One region of the Mycobacterium sp. IDUB_39 genome, then DNA from elsewhere that is predicted to be linked to it. Evidence: riboswitches for the same ligand, from Rfam matches in the RefSeq annotation. Region 1 holds a riboswitch; the other holds the start of a gene.
The links. A riboswitch is a leader RNA that binds a small molecule or an ion and turns the genes downstream of it on or off. The one in region 1 is predicted to bind glycine.
Positions count from the first base shown of each region.

Region 1 (3,201 bases):
GATCATGCTGCGGTCCAGCGCGATGTCCTTATCCGACAGCGCACGCAGGTAGCGCATCATCTCGGTCTCGGTGCGGTACCGCGAGAACGCCGGGTGCTGCAGGAAGGTCGATGTGCGGGTGTGGATCTCGGGACCCGCCCAGTGGTGCCCGCCGCGGGTGCCGCCGAACGCCTCGAGAACCTGCTCGACATGCTCGGCGGACGTCGCCTCGTCACACGACACCGAGATGTGGTCGGCGTCCACCAGCCACACGTTGATGCCACGGTCCTTGGCCTGTGCACGAATCTCCTCGGCCCGCCCGGGCACGTGGGCCAGCACGGTGTCGAAGAATGTGTCGTGCACCACCGTCACCCCGGCGGACAGCAGGCCCGCGGCCACCGCGAGCGCATGACCGTGCACCTTGTGCGCGATCGAGGTGAGGCCGTCGGCGCCGTGGTAACTGGCGTACATCGCCGCAGTCACCGCGAGAAGCACCTGCGCGGTACAGATATTGCTGGTCGCCTTGTCGCGACGAATGTGCTGCTCGCGGGTCTGCAGCGCGAGGCGGTACGCCGGGGATCCGTCGGCGTCGACCGACACGCCGACCAGGCGGCCGGGCAGCTGGCGGGCGTGCTTGGTGTGCACGGCGAGATAACCGGCGTGGGGTCCACCGAAACCCATTGGCACACCGAAGCGTTGAGTGGTACCGAAGGCCACGTCCGCGCCGATGTCCCCCGGCGGCGTGACCAGCGTCAGCGCGAGCAGGTCGGCGCCCACGGCCACCAGCGCGCCGCGGTCGTGAGCGGACGCGATCAGATCGCTCCAGTCGTTGACGGTGCCGCTCGCACCGGGAAGCGAGACGATGACACCGAAGAAGTCGCCCTCGGGCAGCCCGTTGCGCAGGTCGGCGGTGACGATCTCAATGCCGAGCGGCTCGGCACGAGTCGCCAGGATTGCGGCGGTCTGGCGGTAGATGTCCGCATCGACGGCGAGACGGTTGGCGGAACCCTTCACCGCGCGGTGCATCAATGTCATGGCCTCGGCGGCGGCGGTGCCCTCGTCGAGCATCGACGCGTTCGCCACTTCGAGCCCGGTCAGATCCTCGACCATGGTCTGGAAGTTGAGCAGCGCCTCCAGTCGGCCTTGGCTGATCTCCGGCTGGTACGGGGTGTATGCGGTGTACCAGGCCGGGTTCTCGAGGATGTTGCGGCGCAGCACCGGCGGCGTGAGGGTGTCGAAGTAACCCTGTCCGATCATCGACACCGCGACGGTGTTGGCGTCGGCCATGGCGCGCAGATCGGCCAGGGCGTGCTCCTCGGTGGCCGGCGGTGGCAGCTGATCGAGACCGGGTGCCAGACCGTCGGCGGTCAGCGCGTCGAGAATTCCCGCGGGCAGGGCCTTCTCGGCGAGGCTGGCAAGCGAATCGACGCCGATGACCTGGAGCATCGTCGCCACGGCATCCGAATCCGGTCCGATATGACGGTCGGCGAAGCGGGGCTGGTGATGATCGGCCGAGAAATGGGGATGACTACCGGACACGTGGACCTCTCGGGTTCGAAAACGCTCGACTCGTTGCGGTCCTCCCCCTCTGTCGTCGACCCGTACCGGGCGCCTGAGAGATTCGGCTACCCCCGGGGCGATGCGCGGAGATGGCCTTTCCCCATGGGCGGGCAGGATGACCTGCCACTTTCCAGAGGCATCGGGGCCCGGCGCGGTCCTGGGTGCCTGAGAGGTTGACGGAGAGGTGTTGCTCCTTCGGCGTCCGTGACTGGCCGTCACGAAGCTCTCCCGCGCGAGGGCGATGCGCTGCTGATTCTACCGGCAGCTGCAGGGTTGGTGAGACGTCAGCCGATCTTGCGGTCGCGACTCTTGCGACGCGATGCCAGCTCGTCCTCGGGTGCGGCGATCGACTCGCCGCCGTCAGCGCGCTCACCTGGGAAATCGGCGATCGCACCGGTCAGCTCGCGCATGGCGCCCGACACCGCGATACCGAACACACCCTGGCCGCCCTGGAGGAGGTCGACGACCTCTTCGGCGGACGTGCACTCATAGACGGTGGTGCCGTCGGAGAACAGGGTGATGTTGGCCAGATCCTGCACACCGCGCTGGCGCAGGTGATCGACGGCCACCCGGATGTTGTGCAGTGAGATGCCGGTGTCCAGCAGTCTTTTGACGATCTTGAGGACCAGGATGTCCTTGAACGAGTACAGCCGCTGGCTGCCCGAGCCTGCCGCGCTGCGGATCGACGGCACGACCAGTGAGGTACGCGCCCAGTAGTCGAGCTGGCGGTACGTGATCCCCGCGATCTGGCAGGCGCTCGGACCGCGGTAACCGACGAGTTCGTCGGGTACCGAGTCATCGGGGAACAGTCGACCCTGAACTGGCTCGGCGGCTACGGTCGGCCCAGGCTGGACGGACGTACCCCCCGACGACAGATCTAACTGCTCCTGACGTGGCGTGTCGCCCACTGTCCATCCTCTCGCCGAATCGAACTCGCTTCGTGCGTCACAGTCGAGACCACGGTCAGCGCGTTTGCTCCAAGCTCGAACTTGTCGAGCATACGCTCCCGGCAAGGCCCATGACCGCCTGAAGTTAGATCAAATTATGGCTGTCCAAATCGCGGTTACCGCAAACCTCGCGGCGTGTCGACATTCGTGAGATGGATCCGTGACCAACCGGCTACCTGCGCTCAAGTCGCCTTGAAGTCATCGGGCGACACGCTGTCGAGGAACTCCTTGAACTTCTCGACCTCGTCCTCGCGCACCGCGCCGGTGCCCTCCTCGTCGCCCTCGTCCGGGATCAACAGACCCGCCTCGGCGAGCACTGCCTCCTCGACATAGATCGGCACGCCGACGCGCAGGGCGATTGCCACCGAGTCCGACGGCCTGGCCGACACCGTGATGTCCCGGTCGAAGATCAGGTCGGCGTAGAAGGTGCCCTCCTGCAACGCGACGATCCGGACTTCCTTGAGTGAATGGCCAAGGGCGGCAATCAGATCTCGGATCAAGTCGTGGGTCAGCGGGCGAGCCGGCTCAACGCCCTGCTGCTCCAGCGCGATCGCAGTGGCCTCCGTCTGCCCTATCCAGATGGGCAGATAACGATCGCCATTGGACTCGCGCAGCAGCAAGACCGGCTGGTTCTGCGGCTGCTCGATGCGTATGCCGACCACACGAACCTCACCCATCTGTGTACGCCCTCCGCACCGTCAAATCCGTCGAGCCG
Region 1 is NZ_JBVAXF010000003.1:124,592-127,792, reverse strand. Features, by position in the region: gene gcvP (aminomethyl-transferring glycine dehydrogenase) at 1-1,518, opposite strand, end outside; glycine riboswitch at 1,558-1,681, opposite strand; glycine riboswitch at 1,682-1,780, opposite strand; gene ACZY0X_RS12525 (MerR family transcriptional regulator) at 1,824-2,447, opposite strand; gene ACZY0X_RS12520 (bifunctional nuclease family protein) at 2,669-3,163, opposite strand.

Region 2 (3,201 bases), on a different contig from region 1:
CGAACACGGCGTTGACCTTGGCCACGACCTGATCGGTGGTGCACTCGTCGCAGGCGATCGCGACGTGGTTCGCATCGACCAAACGCAGGTTGATACCGGCGAGTTCGGCACGTTCGACGATGTCACGTGCCTGGCCGGCCACGCGAACCAGGACGGTATCGAAGAACGCGTCGTGCACGATGTCATGTCCCGCAGCATGCAGGCTCGTCGCGATCGACCTAGCATGGTGGTGCACCCGTTCAGCAATGGCGCGCAACCCTTCTGGGCCGTGGTAGACCGCGTACATCGCCGCCACGTTGGCCAGCAGGGCCTGCGCGGTGCAGATGTTGCTGGTCGCCTTGTCACGTCGGATGTGCTGTTCGCGAGTCTGCAGAGTGAGCCGGTAGGCCGGGGCTCCGTCGGCGTCGATCGAGACACCCACCAGCCGTCCTGGCAGCATCCGCTCAAGACCGTCGCGCACCGCCATGTAACCCGCGTGCGGTCCACCGAAGAACAGCGGCACACCGAAGCGCTGCGCTGAGCCCACCGCGATATCGGCGCCCTGTTCGCCGGGCGGGACCAGCAGGGTCAGCGACAGCAGATCGGCGGCGACGGCCGTCAGCGCGCCACGCTGGTGAGCAGCGGTGATCAGCGGCTCGAGGTCTCGGACCACCCCGCTGGCACCAGGAGCCTGCAGCACGAGGCCGAACAGGTCCCCATCGGGTAGGCCGTCGCCGAGGTCGGCGACGTGGACATCGATGCCGACGGCGGCGGCTCGGCCACGGACCACGGCCAACGTCTGGGGCAGGCATTCGGCGTCGACGACGACCCGGGCCACGTTGGATTTGGCCTTGTTGGCGCGACGCATGAGCAGGATCGCCTCCACCACGGCGGTCGCCTCGTCGAGCAGCGATGCTCCCGCCAGCGGCAGTGCCGTCAAATCCTCGATGACCTGCTGAAACGTCAACAGTGCCTCGAGGCGGCCCTGCGAGATCTCCGGCTGGTACGGGGTGTAGGCGGTGTACCAGGCCGGCGATTCCAGCATGTTGCGTCGAAGAACTGCCGGGGTGATGGTGTCGTGATAGCCCAGCCCGATCATCTGCACGCGGGAGCGGTTCTGCTCGGCCAGTGCGCGCAGATCCTCCAGGACCTGCTGTTCTGATCGCGCCGCGGGGAGGTGCATGACCTCGCGGTTTCGGATCTGCTGAGGTACGGCGGCGTCGATCAGCTCATCGAGGGACGGGTAGCCCAGCGTGTCGAGCATGTAGTGCGTCGCCGACGCGGACGGACCGATGTGCCGGGAGGGGAAATCGCCTGATGAGGCGGTTATTTGCGCCGTGTGGCGAGAACTGGCTGACACGAGGTGGCTCCGGTTTCGACAGTGCCCGGACCGCACCGGACATCGCTAAAAGGACACCTCCCCGCTCTGTCCTGAAACCTGAGAGTCTGCGCGCGCCGTCTCGGCGGGCTCTACACCTTCGGTAAGTACCGGCCGTGAGACCGGTGCTGTTCTCCAGAGTTGCCTCTGCGCGGCGGTGCTGGGGCCTGAGAGATTCCTGGGGAGGAAATTGCTCCTACGGCGCCTCCCGAAGGAGGTTCTCCCGCTGCGCATCAACGGCGTATTCAGTTGTGGTGCGTGACGCTACACACCCCGCCATAGTTTGTCACTACCGAACTTCAGACACCGTCGACGCTGCGCCCAACCTTGCCAAGAACGTTGATCGTTTGGCATCCTGCATGGTGTCGTCGCCGTGACCGCACACGCGCGATCTTCCTAGGGCCCCTCTGGCAACCGTGTGATGCCCCGCCCAATTCAACTGTCTCGCTGAGACTTCCAATCCCGATGACGTGCGCCCATTCGACGTCCGCCACCACATCTTCCGCGCAAGGAGCACCATGTCGGTCAACAATGAAGGGCGTCGACTTCTGCGCCTGGAGGTCCGCAACGCCCAGACACCCGTCGAACGCAAGCCCCCGTGGATGAAGGTAACGGCACGCACCGGCCCGCAGTACCAAGAGCTGATGAGCCAGGTGAAGGAGCGCAAACTCAACACCGTGTGCCAAGAAGCGGGTTGCCCCAACATTTTCGAGTGCTGGGAGGACCGCGAAGCGACGTTCCTGATCGGCGGTGACCAGTGCACCCGGCGGTGTGACTTCTGCCAGATCGATACCGGCAAGCCGACGACGTTGGACCTCGACGAGCCCAGACGCGTTGCCGAGTCGGTGGCCACCATGGGCTTGCGCTACGCCACCGTCACCGGAGTTGCGCGCGACGACTTGCCCGACGGCGGCTCTTGGCTGTACGCCGAGACGGTCCGACAGATCAAGAGGCTCAACCCCGGAACCGGTGTCGAGTTGCTGATCCCCGACTTCAACGCCATCCCCGAACAGCTCGGAGAGGTCTTCGATTCACGTCCGGAGGTATTGGCACACAATGTCGAAACCGTGCCACGCATCTTCAGGCGGGTACGGCCTGCCTTCCGCTACCAGCGCAGCCTCGACGTCATCACCGCTGCCCGCGACTTCGGCCTGGTCACCAAGAGCAACCTGATCCTTGGCATGGGTGAGACCACCGAGGAGGTGATCCAAGCCTTGACTGACCTGCACGGGGCGGGATGCCAACTCATGACCATCACCCAGTATCTGCGCCCCTCGGTGCGCCACCATCCGGTGGAGCGGTGGGTCACACCCGACGAATTCGTGATGCTCGAGTCGGCCGCGCGCGAGATCGGCTTCCTCGGCGTGATGTCGGGCCCGCTGGTCAGATCGTCCTATCGCGCAGGTCGCCTCCACGCGCAAGCGGTAGCCGCGATGCAGTGACGTCGTCCGTGTTCAACGCGCCAAGTATCCGCCGTCCACAGCAAGGACTGCTCCGGTGGTGAAGGAGGCATCGTCCGAGGCCAGATAGACAACGGCACCGGAGATCTCGGATACATCGGCACGGCGCCCCATCGGGGTGCGCTCGAGGACGCTGCCCCGTGGGTCTGGAAGCACGGCTACTCATCCGCGGCCAGTGGCGCGAGGCAGAGTTCAATAAGACTCTGACCGGCACGCCGCAACAATCAAGAATTTTCAGCGTCACCCGGATGACGCTGATGAATAGCTGCCAGGCACTGACGGAGGTGCAGGGTCAGCGTCGGTCCGAATCCCCGTTATCTCAACGTGATTCAGATGGTGGCGCGGTCGCGGCCCTCCCAGTGCCGCTTGCGGAGGTCCTTCTTG
Region 2 is NZ_JBVAXF010000001.1:512,904-516,104, forward strand. Features, by position in the region: gene gcvP (aminomethyl-transferring glycine dehydrogenase) at 1-1,243, opposite strand, end outside; glycine riboswitch at 1,503-1,593, opposite strand; gene lipA (lipoyl synthase) at 1,876-2,799, shown strand; gene ACZY0X_RS02415 (SDR family oxidoreductase) at 2,812-2,973, opposite strand; gene ACZY0X_RS02420 (long-chain-fatty-acid--CoA ligase) at 3,147-3,201, opposite strand, start outside.
Region 2: another riboswitch for glycine. It lies ahead of gcvP (aminomethyl-transferring glycine dehydrogenase); the one in region 1 lies ahead of gcvP (aminomethyl-transferring glycine dehydrogenase).